Regions from separate parts of the Desulfosoma caldarium genome, predicted to be linked through region 2. Evidence: riboswitches for the same ligand, from Rfam matches in the RefSeq annotation. Region 2 holds a riboswitch; the other holds the start of a gene.
The links. Region 2 has a riboswitch for cobalamin ahead of EDC27_RS05955 (TonB-dependent receptor plug domain-containing protein). Riboswitches for the same ligand answer to the same signal wherever they lie in the genome.

Region 1 (7,491 bases), on a different contig from region 2:
TGGAAGGGCGTTCCCACGAGCCATCCCGCCGCCGCAAACGATTTGCCGCGGTGCTCGTGGGCGCCGTGATTTTGGCGCTGGTTTTGATGTGGCATTTCGAAGTGCCGCGCACCACGGGGGCCTGGCTTCTGGAAACCGTAAAACGCCTTTCCACGCAGTGGATTCAGGCCCTAAAGACGCCTTTGCTCCAGAACCCCTTGGAAGGCACCGGCCCCCCGGAAACCAAGTCCTCTGCGGTTGCCGACTCTTTCGGCAACGGAAAGACCATCGGGCAGCGCGTCATCAAGCCCCTTCCCTTGCCGGAAAAAACCCCGTGGGAGCCAAAAGCCGTCAACGAAGAACGGCCGTCGCCGTACATGACTGCACGGGAAACAACCCCGTCGTCAGGGGAAAAGAGGAAAACACATCCAGACCCATCGTCCGCACGGCGAAGGAAGCCGGCCGCGGTTGAGCAAGGCCAGGCCATGCTCGGCGCGGCGCACAGTCTCTCCATCATGGAACGGCTTGGTAGCCCCCCTGGTTATGGCTTCTGGCCGACGACGGACCCAGGGCTTTCGGGAGCGTGGGACCCGGAAAGGGTAAGACTGTTCCAAGAGCCCAAGAACTATCTTTCCCGTGCGGCTCCATTCACAGCACCGACACGGGACAAGACCCCCTTGCAGCCTTCCACCTCGGCCGCCAAACCGCCCGCCCGTTCTGCCCACCCCGATGTTCCCCAGCCGGATCCCGGCCGCGTCATCGACTGGATTCTCAACAAAAGAAATCTGGGGTCAGACCTTTAGAACTTTGGGGTCAGACCTTTAGTTTTGATACTCTGCTGCAAAGTGGGGGGGGCGAAGTTTGAGAATGCTGTAAACTTTGAGGTCAGACTTTTATTTTTGATTCTTAACCTGGCTCGCGCGTTTTGCAATGACACTGATGGTGGAAAAGTGCAATCCTAAAAAATCCCCCACTTCTCTCAGCTTGTAGTGATAGGTCCGCACAGCCTGGCAAATCCGTTCATTCCGCGTTGCCTCGTCGGAGATACCCGAAAACAGCTCTTCCAGGCTCGGCCGGGCCGCAAACCGTTCTTTCTTCCGAAGTTCAGGGTCAAGGGGCTTCTGCGAAAGCAAGGGCGCAAGTTGTTCCACAAATCCAGCGGTTCCCAAGAAGGCCCCCGCGCGCAACTCTTCCCAGACATTGACCCCTTTCCCTTGCGACACAAAACGGCGGTAGGCCCGAACCGCCCGCGCTCGATCGGGGCCAAACTGTGACAGAATCCAATCCACCGTCAGGAACTCGGGCACCTCGATCTGACCGGACGTCGCCCGATAACTGCTCCAAGGCCAACTCTGAACGGTACGGACCAGCCCCGCTCGAACAGGATTTAGCACAACGTACCGGGTCAACTCTAAAAGATGGCTCTCCTTTTCCACAAGGATTGCCTTGAAGCGCCCTTGAAAGAGATGACCGACAAGAATGGTGGGGTCAGACCTTTATTTTTGATTCTTGACCTGGCTCGCCCGTTTTGCAATGACACTGATGGTGGAAAAGTGCAATCCTAAAAAATCCCCCACTTCTCTGAGCTTGTATTGATAGGTCCGCACAGCCTGGCAAATCCGTTCATTGCGCGTTGCCTCGTCGGAGATACCCGAAAACAGCTCTTCCAGGCTCGGCCGGGCCGCAAACCGTTCTTTCTTCCGAAGTTCAGGGTCAAGGGGCTTCTGCGAAAGCAAGGGCGCAAGTTGTTCCACAAATCCAGCGGTTCCCAAGAAGGCCCCCGCGCGCAACTCTTTCCATACATTGCCTCCCTTCCCTTGCGACACAAAACGGCGGTAGGCCCGAACCGCCCGCGCTCGATCGGGGCCAAACTGTGACAGAATCCAATCCACCGTCAGGAACTCCGGCACCTCGATCTGGCCGGACGTCGCCTGATAACTGCTCCAAGGCCAACTCTGAACGGTACGGACCAGCCCCGCTCGAACAGGATTTAACACGACGTACCGGGTCAACTCTAGAAGATGGCTCTCCTTTTCCACAAGGATTGCCTTGAAGCGCCCTTGAAAGAGATGACCGACACGTCGGTGCCGTCGGTTGAACCACTGGGTGTACACCCCATTGAGACGTTGCATTCCCCGAGACAGATTGGCCTGTGGAGTTTCGATGATCAGGTGGTAGTGGTTTGTCATCAAACAGTACGCATGACAAATCCAGGTGTATCTGGCAACCGAATCAGCGAGAATCTCAAGAAACCGACTACGGTCCTCCTTGTCGAGGAAAATGTCTTGTTGCGCATTTCCTCGACTCGTTACGTGATAGACAGCTCCTTCAAATTCTACTCGCAGCGGCCTTGCCATAGCAAAATCCCTCAAACACAAACGGTATGAAAGATAAAGTTTAACCCGTCGCGCAGCGGGCTTGCCACAACAAACTAACTAGAGCACAACTCCTATCAAAATTAAAGGTCTGACCCCAACTGCATGTGCATGTGCATTTATCTGGCAACCAGATCAGCGAGAATCTCAAGGAACCGAATATGGTCCTCCTTGTCGAGGAAAATGTCTTGTTGCGCGTTTCCTCGACTCGTTACTTAATACTTAATAGACAGCTCCTTCGTATTCCACTCGCAGCGGCCTTGCCATAGCAAAATTCCTCAAAAACAAACGGTATCAAAAATAAAGGTCTGACCCCGCCCTAAATCCTATCAAAAATAAAGGTCTGACCCCAACCGATTGTTGTCTTGGGGGAGGGTGCGGTGTTATAGAGCTGTGCGCGAGGACGCGAGATGGCCAAGCCGAAAGAGGTTCGATGGCTTTGCAAAAACACCTTAACTCTTCAGAACCAACGGCGGAAAAGGAACCCCAGAGCTCGGCACGACGCCGCTTGCGGCGGCGGCCAAACCGGTACGTGTGCGCCGTGTGCGGGCAAGAACTTCCTTTCTGCTGGACCTGCCCGTGCGGCTTCATGATCTGTTCCGATTGCATGGAAGAAAACTTTTGGGGCATGACCTGCAACGGCATCACCTGGACCTGTCCGGACTGCGGGGCCATTCGCGGTTTCGGCAATCAATGACGGCAAGGGAAGGGTTTTCTTATGGCACGACAACGCGTGGTCATTGTGGGGGCGGTGGCTTTGGGACCCAAAGCTGCCTGCCGCATCAAGCGGCTTCGCCCCGATTTCGACGTGGTCATGGTGGACCAAGACCAATACATTTCCTACGGCGGATGCGGCATACCCTACTATGTTTCCGGGGACGTGAGCGATCTGTCGGCGCTCATGAGCACCAGTTTTCATATGCTACGTACGCCTGAATTCTTTGAAAAAGCCAAGGGTGTTCGCGTCATGACGCGAACCCGGGCGGAAGCCATCGACCGGCGCCGCAAGGTGCTTCGCCTTCGACGCCTGGAAACCCAGACCGAAGAGGAGCTTTCCTACGATTACCTGGTGCTGGCCACTGGCAGCGTTCCCAACACGTTGCCCGTTCCCGGCCTGGATCATCCTCGCGTCTTTCGGGTGTCCAATTTGCATGATGCCGCGGCCATCAAGGAAATGCTGGCCAAAGGGGCCGTGGGCCGCGCCGTGATCATCGGCGCCGGGGCCATCGGATGCGAAATGGCGGAAGCGGTCAGCGACATGTGGGGCGTGGAAACGTGCCTTGTGGACATCGCGTCACACGTGCTGCCCGGTGTGTTGGACTCCGTACCGGCCCGAATGGTGTCCGAGCATCTCCAGGAGCGCGGCGTGGCCGTCTACACCGAAGAGACGGTTCGGGAAGTGATCCCGGGCTCGGAAGACGGCTCCCTTACGGTGCGAACGGACAAAAGGGATTTGGACGCGGACTTGGTCATCACGGCCGTGGGCGTTCGCCCCAACGGCCGGCTCGCCCGCGAGGCCGGCCTGCTCGTGACGCCTCGAGGGGGCATCGTGGTCAATGAGCGCCTGCAGACATCGGATCCCTGGATCTACGCCGGAGGGGACTGCATCGAAGTGATGCATCACATCACGGGAAAGCTCTTTCACTTTCCTCAAGGATCTTTGGCCAACCGGCAGGGGCGCATCATCGGCACGAACATCGCCGGAGGACACGCCACGTTTGAAGGGTCCGTGGGATCCTTTGCCGTCAAGGTTTTCGACCTGGCCGTGGCAGCCGCGGGCCTTTCCTTCAAGGCCGCTTGTTCGGAAGGCTTTGACGCCGTGCAGGCCCTCGTCATTCAAGCCGATCGCGCCCACTTTTATCCCACACAGGACCTCATGACCCTGGCCCTGGTGGTGGATCGAAGAACACGAAGGCTGCTGGGCATTCAAGGCGTGAGTCGCAATGGAGACGCCCTTGTGGGCCGCATCAACGCCGTGGTGCCTCTTTTGGCTCGGCACGGCACGGTGGAAGACCTATCCAACCTGGAAGTGGCCTACTCGCCACCCTTTGCTTCCGCCATGGATATCCTCAATGCCTTGGGGAACACAGCCGAAAACATTCTGGACGGCCACAACGTCACCATGGATCCCGAGGACTTTGAGCGCTGCTTTTTGCAAGAAGCCAGCCCAGAAGTGGTCTGTTTGGATGTGCGCGGGCCTCGCAACGCCGCCCCCTTTGTGGAGGCTTTTGGCGACCGCTGGCTCAACATTCCGCAGGAAACTCTGGCCGAAAGGCTGGATGCGCTCCCCAAGGACAAGCGTCTTCTGGTGATGTGCAATTCGGGCGTGCGATCCTACGAAGCGCTTCTGCAACTTCGAGCCGCAGGCTTGGAAAACGCCGTCAATGTCCAAGGCGGCGTGGCGGCCATCAAAAAAGCGGGCATGCTTTCATTGGATAAGGATGAGGACACGTAGAACGGCCGGGGGCCCTGGTTCATTGGGTTTGCACGGCGAGCTTCCAGTTACGCCGCACGCTGCTGTTGACGCAGCGTATGCATTGGTCTAGTAAAGGAACGTCCACGTCTTCAACGTGGCGTTCTTTGATAAGGTGAGAGGATCAGGTACCCGCATGCGGGTTGAAAAGGGAAGACGGTGTGATTCCGTCGCGGTCCCGCCGCTGTGAACGGGGACGAAAGCCGATGAACCCACTGTCCCATGGGCATGGGATGGGAAGGGCGGCCGGTAGGGTGATCCGTGAGCCAGAAGACCTGCCTGAATCCTTTCATGGAAGGGAACCCGATGGTAAAGGGCTCTTCCGCCGTCCAAAGGCTTCGAGGTCCAGGTCTTTGGACGAGACAAGGGATGAAGAAAACGGGTGCAATCCTTGGAACGGAAACGTTTCAAGGATTTTTTGTTTCCCAAGGAGCGCATGGTCCATGACACTCCAGGACAAGGCAGCCGACGGCCCACGCGGGCCGCTGGTTTCGGCCGGACAAGCCATTGAAGACCTAAGCTTTCGCATCATCGACGCCGAAATGGGGCCCCACGGGTATCCACCCGATCAGTGGTCCATTGTGCGTCGCGTGATTCACACCACGGGCGATTTTGAATATGCGCGGCTCATAAGAATTCATTCCCGAGCCGTGGAAGCGGGCTGTGAAGCGCTGCGCCGGGGCGCTACCATTTATGCGGACACCCGCATGATTCAGGTGGGGCTTTCTTCAACGCGGCTTCAATGGTTTGGCAATGCCGTCGTGGTGCCCGCATCACAGCCGGCCGTACGCGACATGGCGCATCGAGATGGGCTGACCCAATCCGCGGCCGCCTTTCGCCATGCCGGGCCCAATCTTCATGGGGCCATCGTGGCCGTAGGCAACGCCCCGACGGCCCTTTTGGAAACGTTGCGGCTCATGGAACAAGAACACATTCGGCCGGCTTTGGTGGTGGGCGTTCCCGTGGGTTTTGTGCAGGCCGACACCGCCAAGGAAGCCTTGTGGCAAGACCAGGCCGTGCCGTCCATCACGGTGCTCGGCCGCAAAGGGGGAAGCTCGGTGGCTGTGGCCATTTTGCACGCCCTGATGGAACTGGCCCACGGCGCGGACGCGGCCCCGGTTCGCTGACGGCGCAGAAGATCCGTTGCCGCTCGTCCCTTTCCATGGCGCGTTTGATGGCGCACGGCATGGAAGCACCGCGACGGCGATCTTCCGGAGCCGCGCCGCGTGGCGAGACTCGGACCCATGGCAGAACCGGCCCCGGCGGAGTGCCGCGCGGCTCGATGATTTGTGATCCCCATACCCAATCGGCTCTACAATGGGCTCGAAAAAAGGAAAAATTTCATGCTGGGAACGCTGTACGGCATCGGTGTGGGTCCGGGAGACCCGGACCTTTTAACCCTCAAGGCAGTCAAGATTCTCGGTCGTGTGGGCCACGTGTATGCCGCTTCGTCCTCGTCCAACGACTACAGCCTGGCATTGGAAATCGTTCGCGATCATTTGCGCGACGGTGTGCCCGTTCACTTTTTGGACTTCCCCATGACCTTTGACAAGAATCACCAGGAAGAAGCCTGGCGGGCCAATTGCGACACGGTGGCGGAGCAACTGGAAAATGGCGTCGATGTGGCCTTTCTCACTCTGGGCGATCCCATGACGTTCAGCACCTTCATCTACCTGTGGCGCACGATAAAGTATCGGCTGCCATCGGTGCCCGTGGAAATCGTTCCAGGGATCACGTCCTATCAGGCGGCTGCCGCGTGCGCCGGGGTCGCCTTGGCGGAAGCGGAAGAAACCCTTACCATCATTTCCGGCGCCAAAGGCGGCCGGCGCCTTTCGGATATTCTTCCCTTTTCCGACAACGTGGTCCTTATGAAAGCTTACAAGCAGTTTCCGCAGATCCTTGACCAGATTCGCCGTTTCGGCCTTGAGGACTCCGTGTGCTTTGTCAGCCGCTGCGGCCTCAAAGGCCAGGTGGTGGAAAAGGACTTTCGCGCCCTGGAAGACCTCAAACCCCATTACCTTTCTCTCCTTATCGTCAAAAAAGGGGCGCGTTGACCTGGGCGCCTGTTCGAGCATGGGCTTTTGGCCCACGGCCATGTCCATCACTTTCAACGGGCGTCCCTAAGAAGCCGATCATGCATTTCAAGACAGCCTGCACGAGGATTCAGGAGAGCCCGTGAACGCGACCCATGCCCCTTCGGCCCCACGTTCTTCGGTGTCCGGAACCACGGCGGCGGCGGGCAAACTTTCGGCTGCCGCAAGGGGGTGGCGAATTCGTGCCTTTTGGGTCACCATCATCTTTCTGGTGCCGGCACTTTCATTTTATTGCATCACTGTCGGCCCTTACGCCATCGAATCCCACACCCTGTGGCGCGTCTTGGGGTCAATTTTTCATGCGGCACCGTCGGCGCTTTCAGAAAAAGAAACCGCCACCGCCCATTACATTGTCGTGCATCTTCGACTGGCGCGCGTCGCCCTGGCCCTTCTTGTGGGCGCCGCCTTGGCCCTATCGGGCACCGTCTATCAGGGGATTTTGTTGAACCCTTTGGCGGATCCTTTCACGCTGGGCGTGTCCACGGGCGCCGCCTTTGGCGCGTCCGTGACCATTCTTATGGGGTGGGCGTCCTGGAAGCTGGCGGGCATCAGTCTGCTTCCCGTGGTGGCT
Region 2 (7,491 bases):
TAAGTGCTGCGCCGTCCGAATTGCCGGGAAGATCCAAAGGCCTCTCTTCGTTCTCCTTGTTTTTAAAAAAGCGCCATGGAAGGATGAACTGAAGGCGCCGGTTTTTTCTCTTCAGAGCCAGCCGGCTCGCATTGATGGCAATGCGGCGAATCCACGCTCCCAGGGAAGATCGGCCTTCAAACTGGCCGATTTTTCGAAAAACCTGGATGAAGGTTTCTTGCGTCACGTCCATGGCTTCATCGCGATCGAAACCGCACAGAGGGTACGCCACGGTGAACACCATGTGTTGATACGCCGCGATGATGGCATCCATGGCGTCCGCATCGCCCGCCTGGGCTCGACGCACCAGGTGCCATTCATCTCCTGGCTCTACGGCCGAGTCGTTGCCCCCGTCCGCTTTGTTCGACGCTTGAGCGACCAAGGGCTCATCCGCAGGCACATGAAAAGAGTGGGTCACCGAAAAGCCTTCCGTGCGGGGATCATGGCGCGGGGGCGAGCCCCCTAAGCACGCCGGTTACCAGCGGCCGCCCGTTTTAAAAATGAGGGACCATCCCCAATTGTCCACGTAACCGCCCACATAGGGGCCTCGTGGCGCCGGGTAATATCCGCACGAAGGATAACACGATTTGTAGTGATGGTACACAACCACACGCCGTGGAGGCGGCGGAGGGGCGTACCGATAGGGCTTGTATGGGTAATAATGGTGCACCACCGTCTTGGGGGGTGGGCACGGAGCCGGAACGTAGGCATAATTTTTGGCATGTTTCGGTTTGTGCGCTTGGGCCTTTGGCACACCACCCACCGCCATCAGCGCCAAAACAAGGAAGACGATCATCCAAGCTTTTGTTTTCTTCGTCATCTTCGCGCTCCTTTAATGGGAATCCTATCGTCCACGCCGTGACACCCTTTCTGATGACTTATCCTTTCAAAGAGTTTACGTGGGATTGGGAACCGATGCAGAACATGGTCATCGACTTGCCCTTAGGTGGAAACTGTGCCAAGGTACTTTGGAAGTGTCGGAAAAGGCGACATGAACCACACCGTTGTCACCCATTTTACGCCGGAGAAAGAGGAACAGACCGATGATGCATGTGCTGGTGGTTGGCGCCGGTGCCATGGGCTGTCTTTTGGGGGCGCGCTTTGCCATGGCCGGTGCGCACGTCCTTTTGCTGGATGTGGATGTGCTCCACGTGGAAGCGATTCAACGCCATGGGCTGCGTCTTATTGAGCTCAACGGAGACGAAAAAATTGTCCCCATTGAGGCCTCCTTTGCTCCCGTGCCCTCCAAGCTCGGCGCCGATCTGGTTTTGGTCATGGTCAAGAGCTATGCCACTGGCGAGGCGCTGCGGTTGGTCCATTCCCAATCCATCACGCCGGGGACGGTTTTCCTAACACTACAAAACGGGCTTGGAAACGCCGAAAAGCTGGCGGACCTTGTGGGACCGGAACGAGTCCTCGTGGGGGTGACGGCCCAGGGGGCCACCAAAGAGGGGCCGGGAGTGGTGCGCCACGGCGGGGTCGGCCCGACTTTCTTTGGCAGCTTCTCGGGATTCACACCGCCGAATCTGGAAAAGATTGTGAACCTCTTTGTCGCATCCGGACTCGAAGCCTCTTACCGACAAGACATTGACCGCCTCCTGTGGCAAAAACTTTGCGTCAATGTGGGCATCAATGCCATCACGGCCCTCTGCGGGCTGACCAACGGGCAGATACCCGCCATGCCGCCTGCCCGCCTTCTGTGTGAGGCGGCGGTCCGCGAAGTGCTTAGGGTGGCCCGCGCCGAAGGGGTGCGCCTTGACGAAGATGAGCTGGATCATGTCCTGGCCGTGGCCAAGGCCACGGGCAGCAACCGTTCATCCATGCGCCAGGACGTGGAAGGACGAAGACCCACCGAAATCGAAGCCATCAACGGCGCTGTTGTGCGCTATGCGCAAAAACACGGCCTATCCGCCCCCATCAACTGGACCCTCACCCAATTGGTCAAAATCAAGGAGGGAACCTATGGCCACGGAACAGACGCCTGATACGCATCCCGTGAAATCCGACGATCGAATCACCGTCCCGGGGATCATGGCGGCCAAAGGCCGTCGCAAGCTCACCATGCTTACCGCCTACGACTACTGCACGGCTCGGTGGGTGGATCGAGGGGGAGTGGACATGATCCTGGTGGGAGATTCCTTGGCCATGGTCATGTTGGGCCATGAGGACACGCTCTCGGTGACCATGGAGGAGATGCTGCACCACACGCGCGCGGTGGCTCGAGGCACTCAACGGGCCTTGGTTGTCGGGGATATGCCTTTTTTGTCGTATCAGGTCAGCGTGTCCCAGGCTGTGGAAAATGCCGGGCGTTTTCTGAAAGAGGGGCGGGCTCAGGCCGTCAAGCTGGAAGGCGGCGCTTCGGTGTTGAAGCAGGTGGAGGCCATCGTGGAAGCGGGCATTCCGGTGCAGGGGCATTTGGGTTTGACCCCCCAGAGCATCGCGAAACTGGGCGGATTTAAGGTGCAGGGAAAGGACGAAGAAGCGGCCAAAAAACTGGTGGACGACGCCATCGCTTTGTCCCAGGCCGGCTGTTTCAGTTTGGTTCTGGAAGCCATACCGGCGCAGGTGGCCCGGCGCATCACAGAAGCCGTGCCCATTCCCACCATCGGCATCGGCGCCGGGCCGGCCTGTGACGGCCAAGTCTTGGTGATCCATGACCTGGTGGGACTGTTTGACCGGTTTCTTCCTCGCTTTGTGAAACAGTACGATACGTTGGGACGAAGACTCGAGGAGGCGGTGAGCCGATACCGGCAGGAAGTGGAATCCGGCGTGTTTCCTGGTCCGGAACACTCCTTTGGAACGATTCAATAGCCCGGCGGTTTAAAAGGTCGTGGAAGAGCCGCGCTTGGAACCCTTTTCTTTGAAACGGTGAGTCTTTGGGGGGCGCGGGTGTGAAAGAAAAGGTAGCTGCTAGGGATTTCCAGATCCACCATTAAAAAAAGAAAAAACCTCGCTGGCGGGGCTTCCCGCCTATCTCGACCTGGCACATGCGGAAGGGATGCGCCATGCCATCAGGCGGCATGTGAAGATTCGGGAGAGGGGCCGGCAAGGTTGGGGTGATGAGCACATGGTCATGGCGCTGATTTTGCTCAATTTGGCAGGGGGAGCGTGTGTCGCGGATCTCGATGAGTTGAAGGTCGACGAAGGGTCATGCCGAATGCTTCGTCAGGTGGAGCCCTTTGGGCTGGCCAGGCGTTGTGGTCGCGACGTGGTGAAGGTGTTGAGAGCCCCGCGGGCCCAGGGCCCCGCCAAGTTTCGCCGGTCAATAGGGGGTGATTTGGGGAAACGCGCTCACCTTGCCCGGCCCGACGCCTCGTGATTATTTTATTGATAAAGCGTTTGAAGGAGGCCGCGATGAAAAAACAACAACGCGTATGGCTTGTTGTGTTCCTCATGGCCATGCTTATCGGGGTGCTGACCGCTTCCGGCTCCGTGCTCGCCCAAGAACCAGGATTCACCCGCCAAGATCGAGATCTGCTCATCGAATTGCGCACCCGCATGCTGGAAATCGACAAACGCTTTGAACAAATCAACAAGATCTTTGAACAGATCGACAAACGCTTTGAACAGATCGATAAGCGCTTTGAACAAGTGGACAAACGCTTTGAGCAAGTGGATAAACGCTTTGATCAGCTCATGCACTTTCTGTACATTCTCGCCGGCATTTTCACGTCCCTGGTGGTGGCGGTCATCGGCTTCGCCTATTGGGACCGCCGGACCATCGTCTCGCAAGCGAAAAAGGAGACCAAGGAAGATCTGGAGCGGGAAGGCCGTCTTCGGGACGTGATCCTGGCCCTGCGCGAATTTGCTGCCAAAAACGAGGATCTGGCATCTATTCTCAGGAGCTATCATCTTCTCTAGCTGCCCATCCTTTTGCATCTCGGCGCCCCACGCTTTTGCATGCCTCTTTTCACAGGCCTTCAGAGAGGAAAGCTTGAGCCGGGGGCGCGATCCAGCATATGGTCCCGAAAAGCACCGGGGCGCACAAAAAGCGTGCGCCCCGCCTAAGGACTCTCGCGTTTTTGCCCTACTCGGAATTTTCCTCCCCCCCCACGCCCGCGAGGACACCTGAGCGCACCGCCCATAGAGTCCCTTTTCACGGCGTGCCGCCGCGCGCCAAACCTCACCGCATGCCCGCGACCCTTTCCGCGGCAGGCGATACCCGAACTCCCTGAGCCGCCGCGGGTCCCGACGCGGGTTTTTCGGCACGCGCACACACAAACCCAAGGACACGCGGCACCCCAAAAGCCGTTCCACGTCTTTTCGAGCGATCTGCCCAACTTCTTTGAGCTGCGGGCCCCCTTTGCCGATCACGATGCCCCCTAGGAAATCCCGCTCCGCATAAATAGTGGCCTCGATGCGGAGGAGGTTTTTCTCGGCCTGCTTGCGAAAGACGTCCACGGTCACGGCCGTGGCGCAAAGAATTTTCTCTTCTTTCAGGTGAAATGCTTTTTCTCATACGATTTCTGACACCAAAAACCGTTTCAGCTGATCTGTCACGGCATCGTTCGGATCGTATTGAGGCCCTTCGGGAAGCCATTTTTCCAGTTCGGCCAGGAGCTGCGGCACGCCATCTCCCGTAAGCGCCGACAGCGGCACCACGGCCCCAAAGGATCGCGGGCCGGCATGAGATTCCATCATGGGAAGCCGCGCGACGTTGTCTTTCAAAAGATCCACTTTCTTGAGGACGAGCACCACCGGAGGAATTTTCCCTGCTTGACACCCGACAATGGTATTGGTAGCAAATTCGCGACCAGGTGCCGTATGGCTTAATAGGGAATCCCGTGAAAATCGGGAACGGGCCCGCCGCTGTGATCGGGAACGAAGGCTGCTATCAAAAGCCACTGCCCTTTTCGACAGGGTGGGAAGGCGCAGCCGGTAGGATGATCCGAAAGTCAGAAGACCTGCCTGGGTCAAGGGTTTGGGCAAGCCCTCGGGTGCACAGGGCATGAGCCCACGAGACCGCCGGATGAAAAAGGGAGATCCCGGGTTCTTGAGGAACTCGGGATTTTTTTGGCCATGTGGTCGCGGGCCCCCACATGGAACTCTAGGAAAGGGGGGAACCATGCGGAGCATTCTGGAAAGGAGAGGAACCTTCGAAGCCAGCTTCATTGCCGCGGACCGCACAGGGGCGCTTTCTGTGATGGGCTTCAGGCCGCTCCAGGTTTTTCGACAAAAACCTTTTTGGGCCAAGCTTTTGGGGTTGTTTTTATTTGTCATTCTGGTGGCGATGCATGCGATGCCGGCTCACTCGGCCGATTCAGCCGTACGGGAGGTCGAAGATGTGGTGGTGACGGCAACCCGAACGGCGGTTCCCAGGCAGCATCTGGGGATTTCCACCACGGTCATCACGGAAGAGGACATTCAGGCGCGCCGAGCCACCGATGTGGCGGAATTGCTTCGAGATGTGGCCGGGTTTCAGACCATTCGGTTTGGGTCTCCCGGTTCCCAGACCGTGGTTTTCCCCCGGGGGGGCGAACCCAACTATACCCTGGTCCTCATTGACGGTGTGCAGGTGAACCTGGGCGGTGGCGATTTTTACTGGGAAAATCTTTCCACAGACAATATCGAACGGATTGAAATCGTTCGAGGTCCACAAAGCGCGCTGTATGGGTCCGACGCCATCGGTGGAGTGGTTCAGATCTTCACCAAATCCGGAAGCGGCCCCGCGTCCGTGGAAGTGTCCACGGCCCATGGACTTCGATCGGACCGCGGTCGCTATTTTGGGGAACAAAAAGTGCGCGTTTCCGGTGGCACCGACCTTTTCGGATACTCTGCCGCCTACGGTCGAAGGGACGACGGTGGCATTCTGAAAATCAACAACGATTATTGGAATAACACTTTCAGCTCACGGTTTGATTTCTTTCCCAAGGACACTTGGGAAGTGAGCCTCGTGGGTCGACTGAGCGACAGCCGCTACGAATACCCCACGGAAAGCGCAGGGGATAAATATTCTCCCTTGGATCCAAACCAGACCCAACGGGAACAAGATGTATTGGTGGGTGTGTCGGCCAGAGTGCAAAGCACGCCCTGGTGGGAAAATGTGGTCAGTGTGGGATATCATCGCAATCTGCGCCGCAATCTGGATCCCTTCAATGAAGAAACCGATTTTGCCGAATCCTATGGGCGCTACAACGAAGTGCGGGCGACAGTGGACTATCACGCCAACCTGAACTGGAAGCCGACGGAGGCGGTGACTTCGGTCCTGACGGTGGGTTACGAACGGGACCAGGAAGACTATGCGCAGGAAAGCATCTACTTCGATACGACAAAGCTCAATGCAGACCGGACCAACGATGCGGTCTACGTTCAGGAACAGCTGAGCCTTTTGTCGCGCCTTCACCTGGTGGCGGGATTTCGGGTGGAAGACAACAGTGCCTTTGGCACCAAGGTGACACCGCGAGGCGCGGCGGCCTTTGAACTTCGCGAGACGGGAACAACCTTACGGCTGGCGGCAGCCAAAGGCATTAAGGAACCCACGTTCTATGAAAACTACGCCAACGACTCGTTCACCTTGGGCAATCCCGATTTGGACCCTGAGAGGGCCACATCCTGGGAAGTCGGGCTTTCCCAGCGTCTGGGCTCAAGGCTTCAGGCTTCAGCCACCTACTTCGAAAGCCGATACAAGGACCTCATTGCTTATGTCCCCACCCCTTTTCCCGCGCCTCCTGAAAGAGTGCCCAATTTTTACAATATTCAGGCCGCCAAAAGCCGTGGCGTGGAGCTGAGCCTGGAAGGGCGTGTGCTAGAAAACACCGCGGCGGGTATTCATATGACCTGGCTGGAGACGGAAGTGACCGATGACGGGGGGTTGAGTTCCATCGCTTTTCAGGAGGGGAAAAAACTGCTGCGGCGCCCGAAATTCAGTGCTTCCGGGTGGGTGGAGACCCGGTGGAAAAATTTGCACTGTCGTTTCATCGGCCACTACGTGGGAACGCGTGACGATGCGGACTACAGGGACTGGACGATGCCACGGCGTGTGAGCCTTGACGATTATTTCCTGCTAGATGCCGTGGTGTCCTATCGTGTGCCAGTGCCGGCTCCCGCAAAAGACTTGGAAATTTTCCTCAAAGGGACAAATATCCTGGATGCCGATTATGAGCAGGTGTTTGGGTATTCCACGCCGGGGGCGGCGTTCATGCTTGGCGCATCCATGAAATTCTAGAGGGGTGATAAAAGATGACCGGTGATCGGCGCGTTTGGCATAAATCCTGGCCTGAGCCGGCCCGGCGTGCCCTATTTGGCGTTTTTTTGGCCCTGATTTTGGCGGCTTCCCGGGTATACGCCAGGGATGGGGTGGATCTGGTGGGCCGACGGGTTAACCTTCCTGAGGTGCCCCAAAGGGTGGTGACTTTGGCACCCAGTCTTACCGAGATGGTTTTTGCGCTGGGTGCCGGTCCTCGGGTTGTGGGTGTCAGTCGCTACAGTAATTATCCGGAAGCCACACGCGAT

Region 1: linked by a shared signal. The riboswitch ahead of EDC27_RS02175 (precorrin-8X methylmutase) and the one ahead of EDC27_RS05955 (TonB-dependent receptor plug domain-containing protein) in region 2 are both predicted to bind cobalamin.

The regions. Positions count from the first base shown of each region.
Region 1 is NZ_RJVA01000009.1:350,116-357,606, forward strand. Features, by position in the region: gene EDC27_RS02150 (ExeA family protein) at 1-782, shown strand, start outside; gene EDC27_RS02155 (hypothetical protein) at 873-1,415, opposite strand; gene EDC27_RS02160 (REP-associated tyrosine transposase) at 1,476-2,336, opposite strand; gene EDC27_RS02165 (hypothetical protein) at 2,788-3,051, shown strand; gene EDC27_RS02170 (FAD-dependent oxidoreductase) at 3,073-4,809, shown strand; cobalamin riboswitch at 4,937-5,124, shown strand; gene EDC27_RS02175 (precorrin-8X methylmutase) at 5,271-5,954, shown strand; gene cobI (precorrin-2 C(20)-methyltransferase) at 6,171-6,881, shown strand; gene EDC27_RS02185 (FecCD family ABC transporter permease) at 7,003-7,491, shown strand, end outside.
Region 2 is NZ_RJVA01000011.1:16,382-23,872, forward strand. Features, by position in the region: gene EDC27_RS05920 (RNA polymerase sigma factor) at 1-457, opposite strand, end outside; gene EDC27_RS05925 (hypothetical protein) at 515-859, opposite strand; gene EDC27_RS05930 (ketopantoate reductase family protein) at 1,083-2,024, shown strand; gene panB (3-methyl-2-oxobutanoate hydroxymethyltransferase) at 2,002-2,850, shown strand; gene EDC27_RS16485 (hypothetical protein) at 3,394-3,900, shown strand; partial or broken gene EDC27_RS17020 (KH domain-containing protein) at 4,249-4,446, opposite strand; gene EDC27_RS15785 (ERA-like protein 1) at 4,495-4,737, opposite strand; cobalamin riboswitch at 4,778-4,965, shown strand; gene EDC27_RS05955 (TonB-dependent receptor plug domain-containing protein) at 5,105-7,204, shown strand; gene EDC27_RS05960 (ABC transporter substrate-binding protein) at 7,219-7,491, shown strand, end outside.